Regions from separate parts of the Halomonas sp. LES1 genome, predicted to be linked through region 2. Evidence: riboswitches for the same ligand, from Rfam matches in the RefSeq annotation. Region 2 holds a riboswitch; each other region holds the start of a gene.
The links. Region 2 has a riboswitch for thiamine pyrophosphate ahead of tenA (thiaminase II). Riboswitches for the same ligand answer to the same signal wherever they lie in the genome.
Positions count from the first base shown of each region.

Region 1 (10,182 bases), 520 kb from region 2:
TTGGTCACCGTGACCTGGATATCGGCGATACGCGCTACCAGTGCCTGGGTCTTGGCGTTCAGTGCACCACGAAAATAGCTGGCGAGCCGCGCCTTGAGGCGGCGCGCCTTGCCAATATAGAGCGTCTCCCCGCCCTGGTCGAACATGCGATAGACGCCGGGGGCCTCGCTGACGCTGGCCAGGAAGCGGCGATGGTCAAAGGTCATCTGGCGAGGTTACTGCATGGTGGAGAAGCCTTCCACCAATCCATGGCGCAGGCCCAGGTGGGTAAGCTCGACGTCCGACTTGACGCCCAGCTTCTCGAAGATGCGGTAGCGGTAGGTGTTTACCGTCTTGGTGCTGAGAAAGAGTCGGTCCGAGATGTCGGCGACCTTCTGGCAGTTGATGATCATCATCGCCACCTGCATCTCTCGGGAGGAGAGCTCATCGAAGGGGTTCTCGGGTGAGTCGATCCGCGACAGCACCAGGCGCTGGGCCACGTCGGGGCTGACATAACGGTGGCCCTGGAAGACCTCGCGGATGGCACCGACCATCTCCTCGTGCTGGGAACCCTTGCTGACAAGGCCTCGAGCCCCTGCGTCCAGCAGCCGCTGGGCGAAGCTGTCCTCCAGCCAGGCGGTGAGCACCAGGACGCGGGTATCCGGGAGGGCGCGGGTGATCTTGCGCGTGGCCTCGAGACCGCCGATACCTGGCATGCGAATATCCATCAGCACCACATCGGGCTTGAGGCGCCGGGCCTGGGCGATGGCTTCTTCGCCGCTGGCCGCCTCGCCGGTGACCCGCAGATCCTTTTCGGCATTCAGCAGATGGGCAAGGCTGGTTCTTATCAAGTGGTGGTCATCGGCAATGAGTACCTTGATCAATTTGATTCGCTCCTGAACGACTCGACGGCAGCAAACTGGCTCATCGCATGATGTAGGGGTAACCGTTGGTGACAAGCCTGCCACACAGGGTGGCGGCGAGAAAAGACTACTTAGGTTGCTATACAAAATGGTGGGCAAACAGAAAAAAGAGTTGACGATGGCCTCATGTCACCGTATTATCTGCCCCGTTCTCGCAACGGCGAGATCGGTGTGGGGCCTTAGCTCAGCTGGGAGAGCGCAACACTGGCAGTGTTGAGGTCAGCGGTTCGATCCCGCTAGGCTCCACCAACAAGATTCAATGAATCAGCCGCCTGGCGCACTGCGTCAGGCGGCTTTTTCGTGGTCGATCGTGTGTGGTCGATCGAGGGTGCAACATGGCCCCTGGCATGGGGATACGCCGACAGAGGCTGTTGCCCCCGGCACGACGGCCGGGGGTGGCGTGGCTTATAGTCCGATGGCGGAAGAGGTGGAGCGGCGAGGGTCGGCCCCACCGTAATACATCCCGTCCTCGATCAGGATCGACTGGGCGGCACCCATGGCCGATTGCTGGCTGATGGTGTGACCGCGCTCCCTGAGCAGTTCCAGCGTATCGGGGCTGAAGCCGGCCTCGGTGCGGATTTCGTCGGGCAGCCACTGGTGGTGCATGCGCGGGGCGCTGACCGCCGACTGGATGTTCATGTCGTGGTCGATCACGTTCATCAGCACCTGCAGGGTGGTGGTGATGATCCGCGAGCCCCCGGGGCTGCCGGTGATCAGGTAGTTCTTGCCGTCGCGCTTGACGATGGTCGGGGTCATCGAGGAGAGCATGCGCTTGCCGGGCTCCACCTTGTTGGCCTCACCACCGATCAGACCGTAGGCATTGGGGACGCCGGGCTTGGCCGAGAAGTCATCCATCTCGTTATTGAGCAGAAAGCCGGCACCGTCGACCACGATGCCCGAGCCATAGCTGAAGTTGATGGTATAGGTGTTGGAAACGGCCAGGCCATTGTCATCCACGATGGAGAAGTGGGTGGTCTCGTTGGATTCGTAGTCGACCGGGTTGCCGGGGGCAATCTCGGCGCTGGGGGTGGCCTGTTCACCGATCTGGGCGCGCAGCTCGGCGGCGTACTCCTTGGAGGTGAGCCCGGCCAGCGGCACATCCACGAAGTCGGTATCACCGAGGAACTCGGAGCGATCGGCATAGGCGCGTTTCATGGCCTCGGCCATCAAGTGCATGCTCTCGGCCGAGCCGAAGCCCATTTCGCCGATGGGGTACTCCTCCAGGATGTTGAGCATCTGCACGATATGGGCGCCGCCGGAGGAGGGCGGGCTCATGGCGTAGATGTCGTGCCCCCGGTAGGTACCGTGGCTGGGTTCGCGAATCACCGGCTGGTAGCCGGCCAGATCCTCCTGGGTGATCAGGCCGCCGTGCCGCTCCATTTCGGCGACGATCAGGCGGGCGGTTTCGCCTTCATAGAACTCCCGGGCCCCCTCCTCGGCGATACGCTTGAGGGTGGCGGCGAGGTCGGGCTGCCGGAATAGCTCGCCGACCTGATAGCCGCTGCCGTCCTCCTTGAAGAACTTGGCCATGCTGGCATCCCAGGCCTCGAAGCGGCCGCGGGTATCCTGCAGTCCCTTGACGAAGCGCGGGGGGACGGCAAAGCCCTCCTCCGCCAGGCGTATGGCCGGTTCCAGCGCCTCGGCAAGGCTCAGGGTGCCATGCTTCTCTAGCGCCAGGGCCAGGCCGGCCACGGTGCCAGGCACCCCTGCTGCCAGGTGGGTGAAGCGTGAGCGTTCGGTGACCGCTTCGCCATCCTCGTCCTGGAACATGGTCTCGGAGGCTGCCGAAGGTGCGGTCTCGCGATAGTCGATGGCGATGACCTCGTCACTCTCCTCATCGGAGATCAGCATGAAACCGCCGCCCCCGATATTGCCGGAGCGCGGCTGGGTGACCGCCAGGGCAAAGCCGGCGACTACCGCTGCGTCCACGGCGTTGCCGCCATCCGCGAGCACATCCCGGGCTACCTCGGAGGCAAGAAAGTGACTGGTGGCCACCATGCCGTTGCGACTCTCCTGAGGATGGAAACGCTCACCCTCGAGAATGGCTTGTTGGGAGAAGGCGGCGGGAGAGGTCAGCAGGCTCGCCGAGAGGAGGGCGATGGTCAGGGCTCTGGGCGCAGGGGGCGTCAGAAAGCGAGTGCTCATTGTAGTGTTCCTTGTTTTGGTGAGCAGAGTGGCAGCCTCGTGTGTGGGGTACGCCGTTGGGTTCTGCCCTCATCGCCAGCCTGTGGCGATCGAAGGCAGGAACGATCGGCGGCCCCCGGGCCGCCCATTCAGTTAGGTTCGATAGTCTGCTGCTGTCAAACCGGCGAGCGTGATGACGCTCGCCGGTGGTCGTGTCAGGGGGTGGCGTGCCAGAAGGGCTGGCCCAGGGTCGGCGTGCTGGGGCTGGCGGTCTGGCGTCGCTCCATCAGGCCGGCGAGATAGGCCTCGCGACCCGCCTCGATGGCGCGGGCGAAGGCGGCCGACATCTGTGCCGGGCGACGAGCCTTGGCCACGGCGGTGTTGAGCAGCACGCCATCGAAGCCCATCTCCATGGCTTCCGCGGCCTGGGAAGGCGCCCCGAGGCCGGCGTCGATGATCATCGGCACGTCGATACGCTCGCGCAGGGTGCGCAGGGCGTAACGGTTCATCAGGCCGCGCCCGGTCCCGATCGGTGCCCCCCAGGGCATCAGCGCCTGGCAGCCCGCCTCCTGGAGACGCTGACAGAGCACCAGGTCGTCGGTGCAGTAGGGCAGCACCTTGAAGCCCTGCTCGATCAGTTCCCGAACGGCTTCCAGCAGGCCGAAGGGGTCGGGCTGAAGGTTGTAGTCGTCGCCGATGACCTCGACCTTGATCCAGGGTGTGTCGAAGAGTTCCCGGGACATCTCGGCGAGCGTGATGGCTTCCCGGGCAGAGCGACAGCCGGCGGTGTTGGGCAGCAGCTGGCAGCCGCTTTCTCGCAGGATCTGCCAGAAGGCATCGCCGTCGCCACCGGCGTCGCCGCCGCCGGGGTTCTGGCGACGCAGCCCCAGGGTCAGCATGGCGCAGTCGGCGGCCTCGATGGCCTCCTGCATCACCTGTGGCGACGGGTAGAGGGCCGTGCCAAGCAGGAAACGGCTGCTGAAGCACTCTTCATAGAGCACCAGCGCATCGTCATGGGTTGAGTGGGTGTGCATCAGCCGCCTCCTACCGGGGCCACGATATCGATACGATCATCCTCGCCGAGGGTGCGCTCGGACCAGGTGGAGCGCGGCGCGAAGGCATCGTTGATGGCCACGGCAACGCGACGCTCGCCATAGCCCCACGCCTCCAGGGCCTGCGCCAGGGGGGTGCCTTCGGGGAGCCGAGCGGGCTCGCCGTTGAGGCTCAGGGTGATCTCATGCATGGGGTCACTCGCTTTCACGATAGGGTCTCCTGTGGGACGGGGCCGTCCAGTAGGTCGGCGAAGGGCTTGTCACCTTGGCCCCGGATCTCGCTCAGCAGATGCTCCACCACTGCCGGGGCAAGCAGATAACCGTGGCGAAACAGTCCATTGGCGCTGATCAGCCCATCACTTAGGGTAACCCGGGGCAGGTTGTTGCGGAAGGCGGGGCGCAGGTTGACGCCCTGTTCGAGGATGCGCGCCTCGGCGAAGGCCGGTGACAGGGTATAGAGGGCGCTGGAGAGCTCCAGCGAAGACTGCAGCGATATCGGTGAGCGATCCTCGCTTTCGATGGAGGTGGCGCCGATCACGAAGCGCCCATTGGGCTTGGGGACCACATAGAGCTGGTAGCGCGGGTGCATCAGGCGCACCGGCCGCGTCAGCGTGATCTCGCTGGTCGTCACATGCAGTGTTTCGCCGCGCACGCCGCGCAGGGTGGGGTGGTTGGGCTTGGCGCCATGGCCACGGCAGTCGATCACCAGGTCGAAGCGGTGTCTTCCCGCCGGGGTGGCCACTTCGCCGGGATGCACTTCCACCGGCGTATGGGCATGGCACTCGCCGCCCAGCTCACGAATCGCCCCCAGCAACCCTGTCAGCAGCTCGCGGTTATCCAGGTGTGCTTCATCGGCAAGAAACAGACCGTGGCGAAAGCGGGTCAGATCGGGCTCCAGATGATGGATGGCGCTGCCATCCAGTTCCTGATAGAGGGCGCCTTCCCCCAAGGTATCGGCAAGGTCGCGGCGGAACTGGATCAGCTCGTTGCCATCCTGGGGATGGGCAACCACCAGGCTGCCGTGTTGATGCCATAGCCCGGGCGCCTGCAGCTCCTCTAACCAGGTGGGCCAGCGATCGAGAGCCATCTGCCCCATCTCATAGACACTGTGCTCGCTGACAACCGTTTCGGCCAGGGGAGCGACCATGCCGGCGGCGGTCCAGGCAGCGGCGGGCGGCGTATCCAGGTCGCCTGCATCGTAGAGGCTGACGGCATGGCCGTCGCACAGCAGGCGCCAGGCTGTCAGCCGGCCGAGCAGGCCGGCGCCGGCGATGGCGATGCGGCGTTGTGGGGTGGCGTTCATGAGGTGCATCCGGCGGTTGGCGGTGTGGAGATCAGACTGGATGCAGGGTAGGGGCGGGCTGGGGCACGAGCTTGTTCCCTCCGCAGGCATCAACCTGATCAGGTTCAACGGGTTCGGCCGTACCGATCTCAGCCCCTTGATACCGCATGACGGTGAGAGGGGCGCCCCGACAAGAGCTGCCAACATAACCAAGAAGGCCCGCCGACGCAATCGAGCGTCGGCGGGCCTTGGTCATTGATGTTCATCGCGCCTCTCCGGGGCATGGCCCTGGCGGCGACTGTGCTCCGCCGAGGAGAGGTGTTGCGGGTCAGGCTGGGTTCAGGCGCAGTCGGCGGCGCCCTCTCCGAACATGTCGAAGAGCAGTTCGCGCCCCATGCCGGTCAGCACGAAGCGGCGCTGGTCGTTCCAGGTAGCGGCCTCGCTGGACTCGAGTATGCGCTGACAGACCGACCATTCGTGGCTGTCGCTCTCCAGCGTTTCCAGCGCAGTGGGGTCGAGGCCACGATGGGGGACGGTGACGGTTTCGAGCACGTGGCCCTGGCGATAGAGCAGGGCGGCCATGTTGGCGAGGCATTGGCGCAGGCTGCGCTGCATCCCGAAGGTGTCGATCGAAGAGGTAGTCATGCGCCGCGTCTTCCTTGGTGGAAAGTGCTGCGGCGCAGTATACAACCTTGGTCGAATAAGACCAAGGTCTAGTAGTGGGGTTACGGCGCGTCGTGGACCTCGCCGAGGAGCAGGAACTCGATCAGTGCCTTCTGGGCATGCAGACGATTGCCTGCCTCCTGCCAGACCACGGCCCTCGGGTCGTCGAGCAGGGTCTCGCTGATCTCCTCGCCGCGATGAGCCGGCAGGCAGTGCAGGAACAGCACGTCCTGGTGAGCGCGATCGAGCAGTGATTCGGTGACCTGCAGACCGGCGAAGGCCGCCTCACGCTTGGCCTGCTCCTCCTCCTGTCCCATGGAGGCCCAGACATCGGTCGTTACCAGATCGGCGCCGGTCACGGCCTCGGCGGGGTCGCGCAGCAGGGTGACGCGATCGCCGGCGGCCTCGAGGATATCCTGGCGCGGCTCATAGCCTTCTGGGCAGCAGATGCGCAGCTGGAAGTCGAACTGGCGGGCCGCATTGATCCAGGAGTGGCACATGTTGTTGCCGTCGCCGATCCATACCGCGGTCTTGCCCTTTACGCTGCCGCGTAGCTCGGTCCAGGTCATCACATCGGCGAGCAGCTGACACGGATGGTAGTCGTCGGTCAGCGCGTTGATCACCGGCACGCTGCTGGCCTCGGCGAACGCCTCGAGTCCGGCGTGGGAGAAGGTGCGGATCATCACGATATCGACCATCTCGGAGAGCACGCGGGCGGTGTCGCCGATGGGCTCGCCCCGGCCGAGCTGGGTGTCGCGGGGAGAGAGGAACAGCGCATGGCCGCCGAAGTGTGCCATGGCGGTCTCGAAGGAGACCCGGGTGCGGGTCGAGGACTTCTCGAAGATCATCGCCATGGTGTGATTCGGGAAGGGAGTGTAGTTGGGCCCCTCCGCCTTGAGCGCGTTCTTTATGGTGATGGCGCGCTGAATCATGTTGCTCAGCTCTTCGGGGCTGGCATCCATCAGGGTCAGGAAGTGCCGAGTGGCCATGCGGTGCTCCTCGCAAAAGCGCTCATCCTAGCCAGCCGCCGGGGGATGCGCAACGCGTTGTGGATCAGTAGAATGGCTGTCACCAAGACCTACCGCCGGGATCAGGTATTGATCGTACCGGCATTCGCGACCTCTGTTGTCCGCTACACCCATAGGGAGACGCCATGAGCACCACCCTCGAGAACATCCAGCGCCAGATCGGCGAAAACCCGATCCTGATCTACATGAAGGGCACCCCGCAGCTGCCCCAGTGCGGCTTCTCCGCCCAGACGGTGCAGGCGCTGATGGCCTGTGGCGAGCGCTTTGCCTTCGTCAATATTCTGGATAACCCGGATATTCGGACCGAGCTGCCCAAGTACGCCAACTGGCCCACCTTCCCGCAGCTGTGGGTCGAGGGCGAACTGGTCGGCGGCTGCGACATCGTGATGGAGATGCACCAGAACGGTGAGCTCGAAACGCTGATCAAGGAAACGGCCGCCAAGCACAAGGACGACCAGCCGGAAGCCTGAAGCGATAAGCTAGAAGCCTGAAGAAAAACACCCCTGCAGCATGGCTGCGGGGGTGTTTGCTATGGGGCGGGCTTATGCTGCTTTCCAGCCTATGGCGCCTCTTCCATTCCCTGTTCGCGCTGGGTCTGGGCCCAGCCGCCGATCTCCTTGTAGCGATTGACCATGGCGCAGAACAACTCGGCGGTGCGCTCGGTATCATAACGAGCCGAGTGTGCCTCGCTGTTGTTGAATTCGATGCCGGCGGCTCGGCAGGCCCGGGCCAGTACCGTCTGGCCGTACATCAGGCCGGCCAGGGAGGCGGTATCGAAACTGGAGAAGGGGTGGAAGGGGTTGCGCTTGATGCCGGAACGGTTCACCGCGGCGTTGAGGAAGCCGTGATCGAACGCCGAGTTGTGGCCGACCAGGATGGCGCGGGTGCAGCCATGGGCCTTGATCGACTTGCGTATGGGACGAAAGATCTCGTTGAGCGCCTCGGTCTCGTTGACCGCCACCTGGCGACGCAGGGGGTCGTCGAGCCGGATGCCGGTGAAGTCCAGTGCCGATTGCTCGATGCTGGCACCCGCAAAGGGCTCCACGTGGAAGGCATAGGTCGACTCGGGGAGCAGGTAACCCTCGGCGTTCATGGTCAGGGTGACCGCGGCGATCTCGAGGATCGCATTGCGCTCGGAATCGAAGCCGCCGGTTTCCATGTCGACCACCACCGGCAGGTAGCTGCGGAATCGCTGTGCCATCAGGTCGCGGGCGATCGCCTCGCTCATGCACCTCTCCTTCGTGTTTGGCATTGATGTCACGGGCAGGCTGGCCGCGGCCCGGCTCGAGTCCGCGCAGTCTAGCAGCTCGCTCCCGTGAGGTCCCGTGGATGGGCGGTATTCGAGGCCATGCTGGCGCGCTATACTGGCAGGTCTCTCGTATTCATCAGAAAGGAGCTCCTCGAATGTCCGATGTCAAGAAGGTGGTGCTGGCCTACTCCGGCGGCCTGGACACCTCCGTAATCGTCAAGTGGTTGCAGGAAACCTACAACTGCGAGGTGGTGACCTTCACCGCTGACATCGGTCAGGGCGAGGAGGTGGAGCCGGCGCGTGCCAAGGCGCAGGCACTGGGCGTCAAGGAGATCTACATCGAGGATCTTCGCGAGGAGTTCGTGCGCGACTACGTCTATCCGATGTTCCGTGCCAATACGATCTACGAGGGCGAGTACCTGCTCGGCACCTCCATTGCGCGCCCGCTGATCGCTCGCCGCCTGATCGAGATCGCCAACCAGACCGGCGCCGACGCCATCTCCCACGGCGCCACCGGCAAGGGCAATGACCAGGTGCGCTTCGAGCTCGGCGCCTATGCGCTGAAGCCGGGCGTCAAGGTGATTGCGCCCTGGCGTGAGTGGGACCTGAACTCCCGCGAGAAGCTGATGGCCTACTGCCAGCAGCACGACATCCCGGTGGACTTCGCCGGCCAGAAGAAGAAGTCGCCCTACTCCATGGACGCCAACCTGCTGCATATCTCCTACGAGGGGGGCATCCTCGAGGATCCCTGGGCCGAGGCCGAGGAGGACATGTGGCGCTGGAGCGTCTCGCCGGAGGCCGCCCCGGACGAGCCCACCTACGTCGAGCTTACCTATGACAAGGGCGATATCGTGGCCATCGATGGGGTGCCGATGAAGCCCCATGAGGTGCTCGAGAAGCTCAACAAGATGGGCGGTGACAACGGCATCGGCCGTCTCGATATCGTCGAGAACCGCTATGTCGGCATGAAGTCTCGTGGCTGCTACGAGACGCCCGGGGGCACCATCATGCTCAAGGCGCACCGCGCCATCGAGTCGCTGACGCTCGATCGTGAGGAGGCTCACCTCAAGGATGAGCTGATGCCCAAGTATGCCGAGGTCATCTATAACGGCTACTGGTGGAGCCCGGAGCGTCGCATGTTGCAGGCCGCCATCGACGAGACCCAGCGCAATGTCTCGGGTGTGGTTCGCCTCAAGCTCTACAAGGGCAACGTCATCGTCGCCGGTCGCCAGTCCGATCAGTCGCTGTTCGACGAGTCCATCGCGACCTTCGAGGATGATGCCGGCGCCTACGACCAGAAGGATGCCGAAGGCTTTATCAAGCTCAATGCCCTGCGCCTGCGTATTGCCGCCGGCAAGGGACGCAAGCAGGACTGATGCCGCCGTGGGGCGCCTGCGGGCGCTCCACCGGCATGCATTCCGCAAGGATCGTGGGTGCTAGGTCTAGGTACTAGTAGGAGGCTTGTCATGTTCAAGAAGCTTCTCTCGGGACTGTTCGGTGCCGGCGATGACGATGGCTCCCCTGGCCATGCTCCGGCCGCCGAGCCGGTGGAGCATAACGGCTATCTGATTGTCTCCGAGCCGGCCCAGGAGGGTGGCCAATACCGCGTCAGCGGCTGGATCCGTCGGCCGCTGAGCGGGGATGGCGAAGAGGACGAGGATGAGGTGCTCGAGCACCGCTTCGAACGCTCTGATATGGTGCCCGGCCGCGAGGCCTGCGACGAGCTGATGGTCAGCAAGGCGCAGCGCTTCATCGACGAGATGGGCGACGACATGTTCGCTCGCTAGTCCTGGCGAGAGAGTCGTGCGCCTTCTGCATCGTGCCTCACCATGGCGGGATCTGTTTGCCGGGGCGACCCTGCCGGATCCCGCCAGCCTGCCCG
Region 1 is NZ_JAVRGC010000001.1:319,927-330,108, reverse strand. Features, by position in the region: gene uvrC (excinuclease ABC subunit UvrC) at 1-206, opposite strand, end outside; gene RM463_RS01640 (response regulator) at 216-863, opposite strand; tRNA gene RM463_RS01635 (tRNA-Ala) at 1,076-1,151, shown strand; gene ggt (gamma-glutamyltransferase) at 1,308-3,047, opposite strand; gene RM463_RS01625 (thiazole synthase) at 3,242-4,060, opposite strand; gene thiS (sulfur carrier protein ThiS) at 4,060-4,287, opposite strand; gene thiO (glycine oxidase ThiO) at 4,284-5,381, opposite strand; TPP riboswitch at 5,440-5,560, opposite strand; gene RM463_RS01610 (hypothetical protein) at 5,700-6,005, opposite strand; gene argF (ornithine carbamoyltransferase) at 6,086-7,012, opposite strand; gene RM463_RS01600 (Grx4 family monothiol glutaredoxin) at 7,177-7,521, shown strand; gene rnt (ribonuclease T) at 7,611-8,279, opposite strand; gene RM463_RS01590 (argininosuccinate synthase) at 8,456-9,676, shown strand; gene RM463_RS01585 (HlyU family transcriptional regulator) at 9,767-10,087, shown strand; gene RM463_RS01580 (DUF294 nucleotidyltransferase-like domain-containing protein) at 10,104-10,182, shown strand, end outside.
Region 1: linked by a shared signal. The riboswitch ahead of thiO (glycine oxidase ThiO) and the one ahead of tenA (thiaminase II) in region 2 are both predicted to bind thiamine pyrophosphate.

Region 2 (10,182 bases):
AGGGCGCGCCGCCCGCAGAGTTCTGGGTAGAGGCGGAGAAGATATCGACGATGCCCTGCTGGGCCTTGCTGACGCAGTCGAGCTGGTTGCAGACCTCATTGCTGCCCATGAACTCGACCCGAATGGCGCCGTTGGTGCGCTCCTCGAGGTCCCGGGCGAAGAATAGCTGCCCGGACTTCTGAAGGTCGAGATTGCGCTCGTTGAAGCCTGAGGCGCCGAAGCGCAGTTGGAACTTCGGCTCACTCTGGTATCGCCTTTTCTGCTCTGACTCGGCGGCTCGGGCCAGGCCGCTGGCAGTGAGGCCAGCGCCAAGGCCTCCGGCGGCGAGTAGCGTCGAGGTCACACCGAAGCGCCCAGAGATGTTGAGAAAGTCGCGCCGCGAGAGGCCGAGACGGTTGGACTGAGAGGAAGTCATGAGGCGTTGCTCCCGAATCTTGTGGTTGATCTTTGGGGATGCGGGTGGTCTCGCGCAGATGGCATGTTAATTCAAGCGAGCCACTGGCCTCACCATAGAGCGCGTTTTGTTGCAGATCAAGAAAATTGAGTTTTTTTGTATCGATATTGACCGTTTGATTTTTTTGTATCAGCATAATTGAGACAAAAAGTCTCAAATAAATGGTGGATTGCAATGAAATCAACAACTCCAACGCAAAGCGCCTACGACTTCGTGATCGTCGGTGCCGGCTCGGCGGGCTGTGTCCTCGCCAATCGCCTTAGTGAGAATCCTGAGGTGTCGGTGCTGCTGCTGGAGGCCGGCGGAGCCGACTGGAACCCCTGGATTCATGTCCCAGTGGGGTATTTCAAGACCATGCACAACCCGGCCACCGACTGGTGCTACTTGACCGATCCCGACAAGGGCATCAAGGGGCGCCGGCTGCAGTGGCCCCGTGGCAAGGTCTTGGGCGGGTCGAGTTCCCTCAATGGGCTGCTGTACATTCGCGGCCAGCGTGAGGACTACGACGACTGGGCCGCGGTCGGCAACACTGGTTGGAACTACGACGCGGTGTTGCCGTACTTCAAGAAATCCGAATGCCAGGAGCGTGGCGCCGACGCGTTCCACGGCACCGGGGGGCCGTTGAAGGTGTCGGACTTGCGGCTACGGCGTGAGATTGCCGAGCGCTTTATCGAGGCAGCCAAGGCAGCAGGAATTCCCGAGAACCCCGATGTTAACGGGGCGACCCAGGAAGGAGTCGGCTATTTCCAGCAGACGTCCTACAAGGGCTTCCGCTGCTCGACGGCCAAGGCGTTTCTGCGCCCGGCGCTAAGGCGCAACAACTTGACACTAATCAAGCGTGCTCACTGCCAGCGGCTGCTGCTGGAAGGCAAGCGCGTGGTGGGGGTGGAATATCACCAGGGGGGACAGGTGCAGCGGGTGAGGGCCAATCGCGAGGTGCTGCTGTCCAGCGGCGCGATCGGCTCGCCCCAGATCCTGCAGTGCTCGGGTATCGGCGATCCTAAGCATCTGAGCGAGGTCGGTGTCGAGTGCCTCCATGAGCTGCCCGGTGTGGGGGAGAACCTTCAGGATCACCTGCAGATCCGGCTGGTGTTCAAGACGCGCTGTCGAACGCTCAATGACGAGGTGCGCCACCCGCTCAGGAAGCTGGCGGTGGGCACTCAGTATGCGCTGACTCGCAAAGGCCCCCTGACCCTTGCCGCCAGCCAAGTGTGCGTCTTTACCCGGTCGCGGGATGGATTGGAGCGTCCGGATATCCAGTTTCATATGCAGCCGCTGTCTGCCGACAAGCCGGCTGAAGGTGTGCACCCCTTCTCCGCTTTTACAGCCTCGGTCTGTCAGCTGCGACCCACTAGTCGCGGGTCAATCCGTATCACCAGTCCAGACCCTGGAGTCTACCCCTCGATCCAGCCCAACTACCTGAGCACGGAGGAGGACTGTCGTGTTGCTGTGGATGCGATCAAGGTTGCACGACGTATCGCCGAGCAATTGCCGCTGGCCGAGGTTATCACCGAGGAGTATGTGCCCGGGACTCGGTACCAGAGTGATGAGGAGCTTCTCGATGCGGCCCGCCAGTATAGCCAGACCATCTATCATCCGGCGGGGACCTGCAAGATGGGGCAGGACACCATGTCGGTGGTGGATGATCAGCTGCGTGTGCATGGCCTGGAAGGTTTGCGCGTGATCGATGCCTCGATCATGCCGGTGATCGTCTCCGGTAACACCAATGCGCCCACCATCATGATCGCTGAGAAGGCGGCCGACATGATCAAGGTGTCGCATGGGGTAACGTGTGGCGCCGCCTGAGAGGCAAGTGGTTGGTCTCAACCACGTCCATCAACTGGCGCTAACTCTGACAGGGTGGTCGAGGCACCATGCGCCATGAGGGCCACCATGTGCATTCCGCCTGCGCACGAGCCCCATACCCAGCGGGTGCGGCCAGGATTCAGGCCGACTCGAGCCGATGATTCCAATAATAAGCGGGACGCTTACCCTGTTGGGCGCCCCCTGTCGACAAAGGCGGCAATCTGGTCTGGCCCAGACCGCCGAGGGAGTAACTTTCATGTCCAGTCTCGAAGTCTCCAGGTTTTCCCCGACGCGTCTGATGGATGCCTTTCAGCAAAGAATGCCGGGTGTGTTGATCTGCATCACTATCGCCTTGGCCACGACGTTCATCGCCGATCACTATGGTGGTCCAACCCTGCTATACGCGCTGTTGTTCGGCATGACCCTGCACTTCCTCTCCGAGGAGGGGCGCTGCCTGGCCGGCGTTGAGTTCTCGGCGCGGACTATCCTGCGCCTCGGTGTGGCCTTGCTGGGGGTGCGGATCACCATCGAGGAGGTCGCCGAGCTAGGGATCGGCCCGGTGCTGACCGTCATCTGCGGAGTGGCCTTCACCATCGCCTTTGGTGCGGTCATGGCACGCCTGCTGAGGCTTGATCGCGATATGGGGCTGCTCACCGGTGGTTCGGTGGCGATCTGTGGGGCCTCGGCCGCGCTGGCACTGTCGGCGGTGATGCCGCGTAACGCTACCCATGAACGCAACACCATCATGACGGTGGCCGGCGTGACCACGCTCTCCACCCTGGCGATGGTCACCTATCCGCTGATTGTAGGGGTATTGGGACTCAGTGATACGGAAGCGGGGATCTTCCTCGGTGGCACCATCCATGATGTGGCCCAGGTGGTGGGTGCCGGTTACATGATTTCCCAGGATACCGGCGATGTCTCGACCTTCGTCAAGCTGCTGCGCGTGGCCATGCTGGTACCGGCGGTGATGGTGTTCATGTTCCTGTTTCGCCGTGAGCGTCAGGAAGAGGGGGGCGATCAAAAGGTGCCGATGCTGCCGAGCTTCCTGGTGGCCTTCGTCGCCCTGGTGATCGTTAACAGCCTCGGGTGGATTCCTCCGGTGGTGGTCGATGGCTTCACCGAGATGTCGCGCTGGTGCCTGGTCACTGCCATCGCCGCCCTGGGTATCAAGACATCCTTCCAGAAGCTGGCCGTGGTGGGCTGGAAGCCGGTGATCCTGATGGTAGCCGAGACACTGTTCCTGCTGCTGCTGGTGCTGGTATTTATCCAGACAGGCCTGGTAAGCCTTTAATTCGTGGCCCCGGTCGCCCGGCTACGGGCACTACCCGATACATTACGGGATGAGTAACAACGATCACGCCGGCCCCTGGGCCGGCGTGATCGTTTCATGGCACCGGATGAGACGGCGTCATGCTCAGAGAGGAGTCAGTCGGCGAGGTCCAGCCCCATCTGCCAGAAGTCGACCTCCAGGCGGGTGGCGTCGCGGAAGATGGTGGCCAGCTGCTCGAACCGCTCGGGCGTGACATCGGCCAGGCGGGCGTCGAGCCAGGCGATCTCGTCGTGCATGGCGGCCTGGAACTCGTCACTTGCATACATCTGCAACCACTTCTCGAAGGGGTTGTCCTCACCGCGAACGGTGAAGGGCTGCTCGGCCTGCCACTGGGAGATGACCCCGTAGCCGACCAGGCAGGGGGCCAGGGCCACATGCATGTCGAGCAGGTCGCCACGGTTGCCGGTATCCAGTACATAGCGGGTATAGGCCATGGTCGCCCGGGCTTCCGGCAGGCCGGCCAGGTCGGCCTCCGAGATGCCCCATTCGCGGCAGTAGTCGATATGCAGACCAAGCTCGACATCGATGATGGTCTTCAGGCCATCCAGGCTATGGCGCAGCTCGGTGATGTCGCGGCTCTTGTAGGTCGCCAGCGCATAGGCCCGCCCGAAGTGGATCAGAAACAGGTAGTCCTGCTTCAGGTAGTGACGAAATGCCTCTTCCGGCAGGGTGCCGGCGGCGAGCTGAGCCACGAAGTCGTGCTCGATATAGGCGCGCCAGTCGTTTTGGCAGGCCTGCGTAAGATCGCTGAATCGATAGCCCATCATGCCTCCAGTCAGGATAAGACATCCGGCATATGAGGTAGGGCGTAGGCGGAGGGTAGGGACAGAGAGGTGGCCTGGCTACCGCTTGATTCCTACGCCGGTACTAGCCGGGTCAGGTTCAACGGGCCTCGCCGTGGCGACAGTGATTGTCGTATGGCGATCTCAGCCGGTTCCACCGGCACCCCGTCAAGCGAAAGACCAGTCTAGCAGGTTGGTAGTTGACGAACATCTCTGGCCTCACTCATCCAGGGTAAGCCGCTTCCCGGTGGTCGGCGGCTCGGCCCTGTAGTGAATGAAAGACTGGGTTGGCATATCGCAGTGACGCTCTCTCGGCGGTGACGAGGGTTCGCCACCACGGAATATCTTCAGCGGCGGGGGAGACTCGCATAGCACGGGGGGCGGGGAGGTCTCGCTGGGCACCAGCAGCAGGCCCCGTCGGCGTAGCCCCCGGCCGAGGGACAGGCTGCTGCTCCATCGCACCAGCGGGGCGGCCAGCAGCAGGCCGAGCCAGACCGGGGTTAGCCACCAGAAGAAGGTCGGCGTGACCCACCAGGTAATGCCGGCCCAGAGGGCGCCGACCAGGGTGCCCGGCCAGGTATGGCGCAGGGCTTCGCGCCAGGGCAGGGCGCGCCCCTCCCGGGATTGAGGATCCCAGGTCACGGTACGCCCGCTGAGCACCTCGATCACGAAGCGGCTGTGGAAGAGCATCATCAGCGGCGCGATCAACATCGCGAATATGGCCTCCAGCAGGGCGCTGGCCACCAGTCGGGCGCGCCCGCCGTACTGGGCCGGGCTCCGTCTCAGGGCCAGGCAGACGCCCAGCACCTTGGGCATCAGCAGCATCGCCAGGGTGCCGACGAGCAGTGGCATGATCAGGTTGGGCGGGGCGATCGGCCAGTCGGGGAAGAGTTGGGCATTGGAGGTGAAGAAGTTGGGCTCGATCAGCGCACGCATCAAGGCGTCGATGGTGCTCACCACCAGGATCGCCAGCCAGATCAGCGAGGAGAGATAGGCCAGGGCGCCACACAGAAAATGCACGCGGCTGAGCATGTGCAGGCCGCGTCCCCCCAATAGGCGCAGGTGCTGCAAGTTGCCTTGGACCCAGCGACGATCGCGCTTGGCGTAGTCGAGGATCTGGCTCGGCATCTCCTCGAAGCTGCCGCCGAGGTCGGTGCGCATGCGCACCTCCCAGCCTGCGCGGCGCAGCAAGGCTGCCTCGACGAAGTCGTGGCTGAGGATGTCGCCGCCGAGGGGCGGCCGGCCGGGCAGCTCGGGCAGGCCCGCATGTCGGGTGAAGGCCTCGACGCGCAGGATGGCATTGTGGCCGAAGTAGTTGGCGGCGTCGGACTGCCAGAAGCTCAGCCCGGTGGCGAGCATCGGCGAATAGACCGCTGCGGCGAATTGGTTGGCGCGGCCGAACAGGCTATCCTGGCGGACCGGGATCGGCACCGTCTGCAGCAGGCCGAGGCGCGGATTGGCCTCCATCTGAGCGATCAGCTCGAGCACGGTATCGCCGCTCATCACGCTGTCGGCGTCGAGTACCAGCATGAAGTCGTAGTATCGCCCCCAACGCCGGCAGAAGTCCCCGAGGTTGCCGGCCTTGCGCCCGGCGTTGCTGTCGCGATGCCGGTAGTGGAGCCGGCAGTGGTCGGCCAGCCGCTCCTGCAGGGCCGCCATGACGGCCTTTTCATGCATCACGATGGTCGCGTCGGTACTGTCGCTGAGCACGAAGGCCTCGATGTGGTGCTCGAGGGGGATCGGCGACAGGTCGCGGCAGGTCGCCTCGAGGCCGGCAGCGACCCGCTCGACATCCTCGTTGTGGATCGGCATCACCAGGGCAGTGCGTGAGTGGACATCGCTGGGCCGTCGTGGCGACGACACTCGGGCCAGACTCAAGGGGTCGCGGCCGGCGAGGGTCAGCGTGAAGCCGATTATGCCGCTCCAGAAGGCGATGGCGATCCAGCCGAAGGTGATGCTGAACAGCGTCAGGATGGCGAACTCCAAGGGGGTCAGGCCCCCGACGTGGAGAATGCGGAACATCGTCCACATGCCTAGGCCCGTCGTGACGGCGACCAGCAGGGCGAAGACCAGCCGGCGGGTGCGACGCCAGGGGACATGGACCCTGGCGATCTCGGGCTCAGCGACGTTCATCGGGATACCAGACATAGCTCCAGGTCTCGGTCAGCGGTTCGCCGTGCAGGGTCAGCGCCAGGCGCATATCGGCCGGGGCATCGCCTTCCGGGGCAAGGCGGAAGGCGGCGCGCCAGGTCTCGCCATCCGGGAGACGCTGGACGCGCGGCTCGAGGATGTCGCCGCTGGAGGTCGTCAGTCGCACCGCCACTGGCTGGTCATCATCGAGCCCCTGGAGGGTAGGGCCCTGGAAGTCGACGATGAAATGGCGTCGGCTGACCGGAGGCGGGTCACTCTGTCCCGGGATGGCGCCCCATCCCTGGCGGGTGCGAATCACGTGGGCGAGCTGCTGGTGCGGCGGTGTGACACCAAGGGTGCGTAGCCGATAGCGGAAGGTACGCGACTGGCCGGCCTCGAGGGGGCGCTCGGGGACCCAGTAGGCGGTGATGTTGTCATTGGTCTCGCTGTCCGATGGAATCTCGACCAGCTCGACGTGTCCCTTTCCCCAATCGCCGAGGGGCGTCACCCACTCGCCGGGACGCGCCTCGTAGCGGGCTTCGGCGTCCAGGTAGGCGTCGAAGTGGCGTGGTCGCTGAACCAGGCCGAAGCCCTGCGGCGCGCTGTCCTGAAAGCTCGACAGATGCAGCGTCTCCGGGTTGCTCAGTGGACGCCAGATGCGCTCTCCACTGCCGGTCTGCAGGGCCAGGCCGCTGGAATCGTGGACCCGCAACCGATAGTCGTCGGACGGATAAGCGGCGATATCGCCGTGCATGAACATGCTCGTCAGCGGGGCCACGCCTAGCTTGGCAATGTCTTCCCGGGCGAACAGCCGCGCCTCGGTATCGACGACGGTCTGGCTCCCGGGGGCGATATCGAAGCGGTAAGCACCGGTGATGGAGGGGCTGTCGAGCAGGGCATACACGGTCATGCGCGTGGCCTCGGGGCCGGGCTCGACCAGCCAGAACTCGCGGAAGGCGGGAAATTCTTCGCCCTGCGGTGAGGCCGTATCGATGGCCAGGCCGCGACTCGAGAGTCCGTAGCCCTGCTTCCTGCCGACCATCCGGAAGTAGGAGGCGCCAAGAAACACCATGAATTCATCGCGGTAGTTACCGCTGTTCAGCGGATAGTGGAGCCTGAAACCGGCATAGCCCAGGTCGTCGAACTCCAGCTCCGCCAGGTGGGCCGCGTCGTCCTCGTAGCGGAAGCGAGACGCGTCGAAGGGTAGATGGTGCACCTCGCCGTCCGGCGCGACCAGGTTAAGAGCGACCGGGTGGTCGTAGAGGAACCCCGGATGAAACAGCTGCACCTCGAACAGCCCCTCGCTGTCATGCCACAGGGATCGCTCGGGGCGGAATCGGATTTGGCGATAGGCGTCGTAGTCGAGTTCGGCCAGGGCCGCCGGTTGTTCGTTGGCGAGCGCGCGGTAAGGGGACTCGGCCAGGCGCTCGGCGCGGGCGGTGATCGTGTCGAACAGTGCCTCCTCGGTCTCGGGCGTGGCGTTGGCTTCCATGGCCAGTGCCGCGCCCAGCGAGAGTGCCAGGAAGCGGATCAGCGATGTCATGCGGTGACTCTCCTCGGGATCCCGCCGGCAATCCCTGCGCAAGCCGGTCCGGGGGGGCCATGTTGTATATCGTTATTATTCTTTGAGGTGCCGCTATCTGGATTCAGGATAGCGGATGCTGGAGTGTTGGTCAGTGTCGTGCCGAGATCGTTCCCCGTATGGGGGCAATCACCTGGGGAGCAGGGTGGCGCGTTCGGCCGCCAGGGTCACGTCACGCGCGGCAGCGTTGCCGTACAGGCGCAACCGGGTGACCTCGACCCGGCCGTGAACCAGCGTCCAGGCGTGCTGCCACTCAACCGGCAGCCGCGGTAGCCGTGTTAGTAGATCCGAAAGCGCCGGTGCTCGTGATGCCCCTCCTGCTCCTGGATCACCTTGCGGTAGCGCTTGTACTCCCACTGGTACTGGGCCGGGTCCAGGGCGATGGTAGCTTCGACGCAGGCGTTGACCCCGGTGGCGGACTCGACCTCATCGGGTGAGTAGACACGCTCATCGGCCGCGAGGAAGTGGATCTCGAAGCCCCGCCCGGGGATACGGCGTGCCACCCCGGTGACCACACGGGCCTCGGTGCGGGCGACGAGCTTGGGGAGCAGGGTGGCGGTATAGGCCAGCCGATCGAAGAAGGGGGCGAAGACGCCGCTGCCCCAGCTCGGTTCCTGGTCGGGCAGGATGCCGATCGCCTCGCTGCGCTTCAGTGCCTTGAGCAGAGCCGCCACGCCACGCGGGTTGGTTGGCACCAGGCTTGCCCCCATGCGCTCGCGCCCGGCCCGGGTCACGGCGTCGAGCTCGCCGAGCTTGGGCGGCTCGTACATGGCGGTGAAGGGGAAGTGGCTGGAGAGCCAGAAGTTGAGCACCTCCCAGTTGCCGAAGTGAGGGGCCAGCACGATGACCCCGCGCCCCTCGGCACGCGCCTCGTCGAGCAGCTCACGACCGTGAATGGCCAGCAGGGAGGTCTCGATGCGCTCTGGCCTGCCCATCCAGGCGAAGCCGATCTCGAGCATGGTGGCGGAGGAGTGGACCAGGCTCTCGCGGGCGAGGCGGCGCAGCTCGGCGGGGCGACTCTCTGGATAGACCTGGGCCAGGTTGGCCTCGGTGACGTCACGCTCGCGGCGGCTGAAGCGATGCACCAGCGGGCCGACCAGGCGCGCGAGCCGCCATAGCGTGGTCAGGCGCCGACCGGCGAGCGTTCGCCACAATCTCTCGATAGCGCGGGCCTGGAGAGTGCTGACAAGGGTGCTTGTACGAGAAGGAGCCTTGGCCATGGGTTACACCAGCCAGGTGTCCACATTGTCGGGAGAGCGCTTCTCCTGGAGCCCCTTGAAGCCCTTGACGCAGCGAATCACCAGCCACACCACGGCCACCAGCCAGAGGACGAAGCCGATCAGCACGAACATCAGTACGCCGGCCAGGCAGAAGTAGAGCAGACCGATCCAGAAGGTGCGGATCTGATAGCGGTAGTGACGCTCGAGCCACTCGGGGCCCTTGCCGCGATAGACATAGGCAATCACCACGCCGACCAGGGCGGTCAGGCCGCCGGTGATGATGCTCGCCAGATAGAGGGCATAGATGACCATGGGGAGCGTCGTGTCGACCGGCTCGGGACTCTCGATGACGATGTTCTCACTGTGCGGGTTTTCACGCTGCGGGTTGTCGCTCATGGCGGGGCTAACGTCCTGGTTCTTTATGGAAATCGGTGTCGCACATGATACCCGGCGAGGGCGGCAATGCCACCGTCGGGGATCAGGGTGCGTCGTCGGTTTCTGGAGTGCTGCGCAGCGGGCGGCTGATCTCCAGCAGGTTGCCGTCCGGGTCGCGCAGGTAGAGCGACTCGATCTGGCCGGTGGCGCCCTGACGCTGTACCGGCCCCAGCTCGATCTCCACGTCGAGTGCCTGCAGGTGGCGGGCGACCTCGTCCAGCGGCAGCAGGCTGCGCAGGCAGAGATCCAGGCTGCCGGGCGTGGGGGTGCCGGCGCGGGGCTCGATATCGGTGGCCGTCCAGTGCAGGCGCAGCGCCATGTCGCCGAGGATCAGGTCGACGCGTTCGCGGTCGCGGTAGCGCACCTCCAGCCCCAGCACCCGGGAGTAGAAGTCGACCGCACGGGAAATATCGGTCACGGTGATGACCAGATGGTCCAGA
Region 2 is NZ_JAVRGC010000001.1:838,554-848,735, reverse strand. Features, by position in the region: gene RM463_RS04140 (TRAP transporter substrate-binding protein DctP) at 1-415, opposite strand, end outside; gene RM463_RS04135 (choline dehydrogenase) at 629-2,260, shown strand; gene RM463_RS04130 (putative sulfate exporter family transporter) at 2,517-3,554, shown strand; gene tenA (thiaminase II) at 3,689-4,357, opposite strand; TPP riboswitch at 4,430-4,553, opposite strand; gene mdoH (glucans biosynthesis glucosyltransferase MdoH) at 4,595-6,508, opposite strand; gene RM463_RS04115 (glucan biosynthesis protein) at 6,495-8,048, opposite strand; gene RM463_RS04110 (lipid A biosynthesis acyltransferase) at 8,366-9,307, opposite strand; gene RM463_RS04105 (hypothetical protein) at 9,311-9,703, opposite strand; gene RM463_RS04100 (VOC family protein) at 9,786-10,182, opposite strand, start outside.

Region 3 (10,182 bases), on a different contig from region 2:
CTCACCCTGGCCAAGTGCCTGATAGGTGATGGTGGACCCCACCTCCTGTGACCGACTCTCATACCCCAGTGCATTCAGCAGCTGTGAGGCGAGCTCGGTCTTGACCGTCACGCCGGGCCAGGGCGGCACGGAGAAGCGTACCGTGGCAGGCTCCTCGGCCTGGGCGGTCATGGCCAGCGGAGCGGCCAGCAGGGCGCCAGCCAGGGCCAGGGTGATAGGTCGACGTGGCAAGTTCATCGGGTCTCCTTGGCAGATCATGCCATGAATGGACGTGAGCTCACCTTATCGCCCTCCAGCGTGGAGGGCAAAGACGCCCCCTTCCACGAAATGCCTCTCCGCCGATGCGGTCTCAGTCACCCATCGCGGCAAGGCGGTCGGCCTGAACCACCTCGATTCAGTAGCCATCGGCGTCCTTCACGAACACCACGTTCTTCATCTTGCCCTGGTCGGAGCGCTTGATGAACTCGACATCGTTGGCGTCGAACCACGCCTCGGCCGCCTCGAGATCCGGCACGCTGAAGCAGATATGTCCGAAGCCCTGGGGCTCGGCATTGCCGTCATGATAGGCGAAGTCCTGCTGCTCCTCGGTGCCCCAGTTGTGGGTCAGCTCCAGCAGCCCCTTCTGGCTGAAGGTCCAGACGGTACGTTGGCCGGCCTCTGCCGGCACGGCGTCACCCTCCTCCATGCGGGCCAGGAAGTAGAGCGAGAACTGCATCTCCTCGAAATCGAGGCGGCGCACCACCGACATGCCGAACACCCGCGAGTAGAAGGCCAGGGCCTTCTCGGGGTCCTTGACCCGCAGCATGGTGTGATTGAGGCGGAATCCCTCGGTCTCGGCCGTGGGGGCCTGTACCCCGGGATGCTGTTCACCCTGGAAGCTCATGGATCACTCCTGTTTTGCGCGAATGTAAGCATAGATATGGGGGCGAAGACGGCGGTTTTCCAGCCAGGTCAATCTGCATAAGAACAACACACAGCAGCTATACATAAGCACTATATGTAAAAGCTATACAATGCATCACCTTTACGCCTTCTCACTCCGAAAATTGCCAGAAAAAGGCCAACTTCGGCTTGAGTGGCGCCACAATAGCTCTACACTTCCTATACAGGGATGATGCTTTCCGCTTGCCATTCGGCTGAATCAACCTTAGAGGCCTCCCCATGAACGCCCATGCCTACGACCTTCACGACCGTATCACCCTGAAACAGCTGGCCAACGCCCTGAACCACGGCTTCACGCCTGTCGTCGAGATAGAGTCCATGGATGGCATCTATACGGTGCGCTTCCATCACGGCACAGGCGTCTGTGAGCTCGCCGACGCAAAGGGCAACACTCGCACCTTCCTGGGTACCGGAGAGATTCGCGATCTGCTTGGCAATCTGGGGCTGAGCCACGGGGTATTGACCTGGTCCGATCAGTGCGGCGACGAGATGATCGGGGTGCCCGGCCATGCCGTGACCCCCGATGAAATGCTTGCCTATGGCACGCGCATCGCCTTCCGTTAGTGCGTTCGCCGGACTAGGCTAGGGGCGAACTTGCCGCCCGCGTGGAGCTCGAATGCCCCCTTTCCTCTCCGTTTATCTACCTCCGGTATCGATACGACTGATCGCTCTGCTGTTGCCCCTGATGCTGCTTACCGGCTGTGCCGGCAAGCAGCTGGCGGTGGAGGACCCGCCGCCTCACGAAGGGCTCTCCATCGATCGCGTGCTGATACTCGCCGCGGCCGAGCGCACCCTGGGCACACCCTATCGCTTCGGCGGCAACACCCCCTCAGGGGTCGACTGTTCGGGCCTGGTGCAGCTGGCCTACCAGGCCGCGGGCATTGCCGTCCCACGCACCGCCGACGCCCAGTTTCGCCAACTGCCGAAGGTGGACCGCGCCCGCCCGGGCGACCTGCTGTTCTTCGACACCAGCGGAGGCGGCAAGGCCAGCCATGTCGGCATCTATCGCGGCAATGGGCAAATGATCCATGCCCCCGGTCGTGGCCGCCGAGTGGAGACCTCGCCGGTGGAGATCGATTACTGGCAGGAGCGCTTTCTGGGCGCCGCCGCCCTGGCACCCTGATCTCCAGTTTGACAAGCCAGCCCCCAAGGAGAGAACAACCGATGCGCATCCTGCTGGTGGAGGATGATCCAAGCCTGGCCGCGGGCATCCGCCTGGCCCTCAAGCCGGAACACTACACCGTGGACCATCTTGGCGACGGGGCCATGGCCCTCGCCGCCCTGCAGGGCGACGAGCCCTTCGATGCCGTGATTCTCGATCTTGGCCTGCCGGGGCTCGACGGCATGCGGGTGCTGGAGGCCGTGCGGCGGAGCGGCAATCGGGTGCCGGTGCTGGTGCTCACCGCCCGGGATGCCGTGGATGACCGTATCGAAGGCCTCGATGCCGGCGCCGACGACTACCTGGTCAAGCCCTTCGAGGTCGCCGAACTCAAGGCGCGGCTGCGCGCCCTGCTGCGCCGCAGCCAGGGCCAGGCCACACCGCTGCTGGAGTGCCGCGGCATCCAGCTCGACTCCACCAGACGCCAGGTGAGCTACCAGGGCCAGGAGATCACCCTGTCACGCCGTGAGTTCACCCTGCTTCAGGAGTTCATGAGCCATCCGGGGCGGGTCTTTACCCGCGATACCCTGACCCGCCTGGTCTACGGCTGGGAGGAGGACGTGGAGAGCAATGCCATCGAGGTGCATGTCCATCATCTGCGTCGCAAGCTGTTCCCTGGCCTGATCCGCACGGTACGCGGCATCGGCTATGTGCTGGACCGTGCGCCTCAGGAGGCCGGAGCGTGAGCTCCATTCGTCGCCGTACCCTGGGACTGGTACTGCTGGTATTCGGCGTCAGCATGCTGGCCATCGGCCTGGTCAGCTACCGCTACGCCGCCCACGAGATCGAGGAACTCTATGATGCCAGCCTGGCCCAGAGCGCCCGCCTGCTGGAAGGGCTTATCCAGGCACCACTGCCGGAGGGGCAGCGACAGGCACTGCTGGCCAGCCTCGAGAGTGCCCTGCTGCGAGCCGAGCAGTCGGACAAGCGCTTGGCCGGCCATCGTTACGAGAGCAGGCTGGCCTTTCAAGTGTGGGAAGATGATCGACTGGTACTGCGATCGGCCAGCGCTCCGCCCGAGCCTTTCACCGATGCGCCCCCCGGCTATGCCAGCAGCCAGCGGGCGGACCATGACTGGCGGGTCTATATCCTCGACCTGCCCGAGTCGTCGCGGCGGGTGATGGTCGCCGAGCGTGATGACGTGCGCGGTGAGCTGATTCGCGCCGTGGCCCTGCGCACCCTGCTGCCGGACCTGATCGGCCTGCCCCTGCTGGCTCTGCTGCTGTGGTGGGCCACCGGCCGTGGGCTGCGGCCGCTATCGCGGCTGGCCGCGGCGATCCGCCAACGCGATCCCCACAACCTGCAGCCGCTGGTGATGCAGCCCCTGCCCCGGGAACTGGACACCATCGTCGGTGCCCTGAACCGCCTGCTGGAACGCATCCGGCATCTACGGGTACGCGAGAAGCGTTTTATCGCCGATGCCGCCCACGAGCTGCGCACCCCCCTGGCGGTACTCGACCTGCACGCCCAGAACGCCCTGGCCGCCGAGGACCCCGCCGACCGCCACGAGGCGCTGCAGGAGCTACGCGGCGGCGTGTCCCGAGCCACTCGGCTGGTCTCCCAGCTGCTGACCCTGGCACGCCTGGAGCCCGAAGAGGTGGAGCAGGAGGCGGCGCCACGTGTGGCGAGCAACTTGCTGATCGAGGTACGCGAGGCGCTGGCCGAGCTCTCACCGCTGGCCATCGAGCGAAACCAGACCCTGGACCTTGTCGCCGACGAGGCGGATGACTGGCAACTGGCCGCCGAGCCGGGCGCCATCGGTATCCTGGTGCAGAATCTGGTCGGCAACGCCCTGCGCTATAGCCCGGACGGCGGCCGGGTGACGGTGGCCCTGGAGGACGATACGGACCATCTGATGCTGCAGGTGGATGACCAGGGCCCGGGAATCCCCGCCGCGGAGCGCGAGCGCGTCACCGAGCGTTTCCATCGCGTCGGCCCCGGAGCCGGTGCCGGCCTGGGGCTATCCATCGTCGAGCGCCTGCTGGCCCGCCACGGCGGCACGCTCGATCTCGGACCCGCCCCCGGGGGTGGGCTGCGTGTCGTGGCGATGCTGCCCCGGGACGCCTGAGCTTCGCGTCCCTCCGCAACCTCCCCCTACTCGTCAGCCAACGACGCTTGCGGCTCCCCATCGGTCGACACTGTCTTCTCGCCCCCAGCCTCGTCCCCACCGAACGTCATCCCCAATACGCGCCTGTCGACATAGTGCAGCAGCCCTAGCTGAAAAAGCAGCACCAGGAAACACCAGAACAGTGCCTTGATCATGGCCCCCTCCTTTCGAAGGCTCACAGCCTTCATGCTTGTGATTGCGATTCCGCCGTCGACAGAGAAGGCGCCTTCGTCGTCAAGAACTCGACAGCGTCCTGAGCATCCTCGCGATAGCTTCGCTGAAACACCGCCAATACCTATCGCGACATGGCCTGTGCCAAGGTCATCCACTGCCTCACAGATCATGTCCCATCATCATCCTGTAGGTATCTGCAAAGCTATTCGCCGTTGCCACCTCTGGCGTTGCGCTCTCCGTCCGCCCGACGGCCCGTCGAATATCAGCCGCCGAGACCAGGCCACGAATTCGCAGGCTTCCCTGCTGATCGCGCTCGGTCACCAGCAGGTGCTGGTCGGTCATCGATTCCAGTGATAGCAGCAGGTCGCCAATGGTTAAAGTGGCAAGCTGCTCCAGCGGCATGGCCGAGAGCTTCTGCCAGGGTGTCATGATCATGCCCACGGTCACCTCATCGCTCGAGAGACCATGCTGTTGCTGGGCAAGCGTGATGCGACGACCACCAATGACCTCACGGGCTGCCAGCACGCCGATGCAACACTGCTGATCATCGGTGACCAATAGCAGGCGAAATCCACCATGGCGCATCATCAAGTGGGCCTCATTGACATCGGCATCGGCCCGAATCGTGCGGGGAGCCACCCGCAAGAAGTCCGTGAGCATCTCGAGGGCAGGATTCAATACGCTGAACCCATCCCGGGCAGGGGTAGCCAGCCGCGGGGCTGCCTCGAGCCGACTGAGAGGCATGAAGGAAGCGTGTAACTGGTTCATGGGATTACTCCTGTGCGGGGTAAATGGGTACCACCGGCATTCATTTATTTACATTCACAGGACTCCCTTAAGGCAGCCTTAAGGCTAGAACAGCTATCATGCTGCCCCCTCTTCCTCGACGCTTCACTGCCACCATGACATCTCCCCTGAACGCCCTCCGCCAAGCGCCTTACCGCCTCGGCGCGTTTCTGTTTCTTGGTTTTTGCTGCCTGGCCATACCCTCTCTTGCCATGGCCAGCGCCGGCCCCCTCGATCTCACTGGCTCAGGGGTCGGCGTGATCTCGGTGGCACTCTTCGTGCTCGCCTACGCCCTGGTCATGTCCGAAGAGCTGCTGCACATGCGCAAGTCGAAGCCGGTGCTGGTCGCCGCCGGCCTGATCTGGGCGCTGGTGGCCTGGGCCTACACCAGTGCCGGACTGCCCCAACAGGCCGAGACGGCCTTTCGCGAAACGCTGCTCGAATACACCGAACTGCTGCTCTTCCTGCTGGTTGCGATGACCTATATCAACGCCCTGGAGGAGCGCCGGGTATTCGATGCGCTGCGCGCCTGGCTGGTACGCAAGGGGTTCAGCTACCGCAGCCTGTTCTGGATCACCGGCTGCCTCGCCTTCTGGATCTCGGCCATCGCCAACAACATGACCACCGCCATGTTGATGTGCGCCGTGGTGCTCAAGGTGGCCGAGGGCGACGACCGCTTCATCCGGCTCTGCTGCATCAATGTGGTGGTGGCATCGAACGCCGGGGGCGCCTTCAGCCCGTTCGGCGACATCACCACGCTGATGGTGTGGCAGGCCGGCCAGCTACCCTTCGGCGCCTTCTTCCAGCTGCTGGCACCTTCGCTGGTCAACTTCCTGGTACCGGCGCTGGTAATGAACTTCTTCATTCGCAACCGCAAGCCTCCGACCCTCACCGAGGAGGTGTGGCTCAAGCGTGGTGCGCGGCGCATCATCCTGCTGTTCCTGCTCACCGTGGCCATCTCGGTGCTGTGCCACTCGGTGCTCAGCCTGCCGCCGGCCATGGGCATGATGTTCGGCCTGGGCCTGCTGCAGTTCTTCGGTTACTTCCTGCGCCGCAGCCTGCCACGTTCACTGGACAGGAAGCGCACCCGTTATGCCCAGCGCGGTGACTGGAAGAAGCTGGAGCAGCTCGGCAGCGTGGTGCCCTTCGATATCTTCAGCCGTATCGCCCGCGCCGAGTGGGACACCCTGCTGTTCTTCTATGGCGTGGTGATGTGCGTGGGCGGACTGGGCTTCATGGGCTACCTGGCACTTCTCTCGGAGACGCTCTACGGTGGCTGGAACCCACTGTGGGCCAACATCGTGCTGGGCATCGTCTCGGCGGTCGTCGACAACATTCCGGTGATGTTCGCCGTGCTCTCCATGGCACCCGACATGTCCGAGGGCCATTGGCTACTGATCACCCTGACCGCCGGTGTCGGTGGCAGCCTGCTCTCCATGGGCTCCGCCGCCGGCGTGGCGCTGATGGGACAGGCTCGCGGGATCTACACCTTTGCCGGCCATCTACGCTGGGCGCCCGCCATCGCCCTGGGCTATGCGGCCAGCGTGGCGACGCACCTGATGATCAATCACTCCCTGTTTTAAGATCGATGCACGGGCTTTACAGGCTTATCCGGGGCAGGGATAGTGATGCCCACGACAGGGGCGCCGCGGCATCCACCGCGGTTGAGACGCACCCTTGGAACCTGACCCGGATCATGCCGGCGTAGGGAGTCGTGCAGCCCACCCCGGCGACTGCACCTCCCGCGCCCGGGAGGAATGATGACTACCGCCATCCGCGGACCGATCGACCCCGCCGCCCACCTGGTACGCCTGCGCGAGCGGGCGCCGCTGATTCACAACATCACCAATCTGGTGGCCATGAATCCCATGGCCAATGTGCTGCTGGCACTGGGCGCCTCGCCGGCCATGGTGCATGCCCGCGAGGAGGCCGCCGAGTTTGCGGCGCTGGCCGATGCGCTGACGATCAACATCGGCACCCTTTCTCCCCACTGGCTGGCCGCCATGGAGGAGGCCGCCGAGGCCGCGCAGCTGGCGGGCAAGCCCTGGGTATTCGACCCGGTGGCAGTGGGTGCCACCGCTTATCGCCGCGAGGCAGGCCAGCGCCTGCTGGAACATCGACCGACGGTGATCCGCGGCAACGCCTCGGAGATCCTCGCCCTGGAGCGTCAGGGCAGTGGCGGTCGCGGGGTCGACAGCAGCGACCCCATCGAGGCCGCCGAACAGGCCGCGATCACCCTGGCGCGGCGCACCGCGGCGGTGGTAGCGGTCACCGGTGAGGTCGACCTGGTCACCGATGGCCGGCACCTGGCCCGGGTGCCGGGTGGTCATCCCCTGATGCCCCGGGTCACCACCCTGGGCTGCGCCCTCACCGGGGTGGTGGCCGCCTTCCTGGCAGGGGCCGAGGATCCCTTCGCCGCCAGCGTGGCGGCACTCGCCTGCTACGGCGAGGCGGGGCGCCGCGCCGGTGAGGTGGCCAGCGGCCCCGGCAGCTTTTCGGTGGCCTTCCTCGATGCCCTCTACGCCCTCGACCACGACCAGCTTGTCACCCTGCCCACCCTGGAGGTGTCCGATGCGCCTTGATCTTTCCCTGTACCTCGTTACCGACCCGAGCCTGTGCGCCGACCATGGCCTGGAGAAGACCGTCGTGGCCGCGGTGCGCGGTGGCGCCACGGTGATACAGCTGCGCGACAAGCATGCCGATGACGGCGAGCTGATCGACCAGGCCCGGCGACTGAAGGCGGCCCTTGCCGGCAGCGGCGTGCCGCTGATCATCAATGACCGCCTGACGGTGGCGGTGGAGAGCGGCGCCGACGGCCTGCATATCGGTCAGGACGACGGCGAGGTGGCCGCGGCCCGAGCGGCACTGGGGGAACAGGCGATCCTGGGGCTCTCGGTGCAGACCCTGGAGCAGATGGCCCGCCTCGATGTCGAGCGTCTCGACTACCTGGGGCTTGGCCCGGTCTTCGCCACCCCGAGCAAGCACGACCATGCCGCCCCCCTGGGGTTCGAAGGGTTGGCCAGCCTGGTGGCGGCCAGTCCCCTGCCCAGCGTGGCGATCGGCGGACTCAAGGCGGAACATGCCGCCGCGGTACGCCAGACCGGCGCCCAGGGCCTGGCGGTGATCTCGGCGATCTGCGGCATGCCGGACCCGGAGGCCGCGGCGCGCGCCTTCTATCCCGACTAAATCATGCCCCGACTGAATCATGCCCCGCCTGATGCCTGGGTCAGGCGGTCGGGCGCCGCGCGAGCGAGGTGCGCCGCTCGTGGTAGGCGATCGCCAGGCCGCTGGCGATGATCAGGCTGCCGCCGACGAAGACCCAGAGGTCCGGCACCTCGTCCCAGAACCACCACCCCAGCAGCACCGCCCATAGCAGCGCGGTGTAGTCGAAGGGCGCCACCAGGGCGGCCGGTGCGTAGCGAAAGGCCAGGGTCAGGCCGGTCATCGCGCCCACGCCGAGGAAGCCCGCCATCAGGAAGGCCGGCCAGTGCAGGGGCGCCGGCATCTGCCACACCCACGGCAGCGTCGTGGCAGACACCAGCAGCGGCACCAGGGTGCTGTAGAAGACCAGCGCCCAGAGGTGCTCGCGGCTACCGTAACGCCGCGCGGTGATCATCGTCAGCGCGTAGAAGACCGCCGCGCCGACCACCACCAGGGCCCCCAGCTGGAAGCTCTCGCCACCCGGTCGCACCACCACCAGCACGCCCACAAAGCCCAGCGTGGTGGCCAGCAGTGTCGGCCGGTCGACCCGCTCACCCAGCAGCGGTACCGAGAGCAGGGTGACGAACAGCGGGGCGGCGAAGGCGATGGCGGTCGTCTCGGCCAGGGGCAGCAGGGTCAGCCCCCACATGAAGCAGATCATGGTGCCGGTGAAGATCAGGCCACGCAGCAGATGCACACCGGGACGCCGAGTGCTCAGGGTACGCAGGCCACCGTTAAAGCGCGCGATCAGCGCGATCAGCGGCAGCGACACCAGGGTGCGAAAGAAGATGATCTGCAGCGGCGAGTGCACTTCGCCCAGCCACTTGGTGATGGCATCCCCCAGCGCCAGGCAGAGCACCCCCAGGCACATCAAGCCGATTCCCTTGAACGACTCAGACATCGCGACTCCCCTTCCCGATCGTCCCGCATGACAAAAGCACCACCCCGTCGATCAGGGATCGACGGGGTGGTATCGAGATAAGGCTAGAAGGTTCGCAGACGAACGGCAAGAACTAGAGGGTGGCGTTGACCACCATGCAGTCGATGCCATCCCGAACCAGGCTTCGACAGGCGCGATAGGCCTGGTTCTCGTCGAGGTTGACCAGGCGAGCGCGGAACAGGGATTGCGGCCCGGGTACCTCATGAACATCCACGCGGGCATTGGCCAGGTCGCTGGCCAGCCGGTCGGCGGCACGACCGGCCAGGTTGCGGGCGTTGTCGGGGCTGCTGAAGGCGCCGACCTGGATACCCCAGCTGCCGCTGGGCCCCAGCGGCTCGAGGCGCTGGGTGGTACGGCTGACCGGTGCATCGGCCTGACTGATCAGTTCGCGGATCGGGTCGTTGGCGGAGCCCTGGGCGGTCTCGGGCAACGCCGAGGCCGCGCGGGGCAGCGGCTCGGGCGCCTCCAGACTAGCCACCTGGACCGCCGGCTCGGGTGGCAGACGACGCGTTACCCGAGCGGCTGGCTCAGGCGTCTGGCGGCTTGCCACCTGCACGGCCGGCGGAGCCGACGGCAGCGTGCGGCTCGGCACCGGTGCCGCCCGGGGCAGATCCATGCGCTCACCCGAGAAGTCGGCCTGGGCGACCCAGTCACCGCGCCCGAACAGCGAGGCCCGCACGAAACCGCGGTTCAGCAGGTCCGCCATATGGGCGTCGCGGGAGGCCGCGGTAAAGCCTCCCATGACCACCGACACCAGCCGACGTCCGTCGCGCACCGCCGAGGTCGCCACATTGAACCCCGAGGCGCGGATAAAGCCGGTCTTCAGGCCGTCGGCACCGGCATAGTTGTCGAGCAGGCGGTTGTGCCCGGTGA
Region 3 is NZ_JAVRGC010000004.1:151,081-161,262, forward strand. Features, by position in the region: gene RM463_RS11025 (ABC transporter substrate-binding protein) at 1-237, opposite strand, end outside; gene gloA (lactoylglutathione lyase) at 395-883, opposite strand; gene RM463_RS11035 (hypothetical protein) at 1,162-1,506, shown strand; gene RM463_RS11040 (C40 family peptidase) at 1,559-2,065, shown strand; gene RM463_RS11045 (response regulator transcription factor) at 2,107-2,787, shown strand; gene RM463_RS11050 (ATP-binding protein) at 2,784-4,169, shown strand; gene RM463_RS11055 (hypothetical protein) at 4,196-4,363, opposite strand; gene RM463_RS11060 (CBS domain-containing protein) at 4,542-5,150, opposite strand; gene nhaD (sodium:proton antiporter NhaD) at 5,285-6,751, shown strand; TPP riboswitch at 6,798-6,896, shown strand; gene thiM (hydroxyethylthiazole kinase) at 6,929-7,750, shown strand; gene thiE (thiamine phosphate synthase) at 7,740-8,354, shown strand; gene RM463_RS11080 (DMT family transporter) at 8,395-9,270, opposite strand; gene RM463_RS11085 (serine hydrolase) at 9,383-10,182, opposite strand, start outside.
Region 3: linked by a shared signal. The riboswitch ahead of thiM (hydroxyethylthiazole kinase) and the one ahead of tenA (thiaminase II) in region 2 are both predicted to bind thiamine pyrophosphate.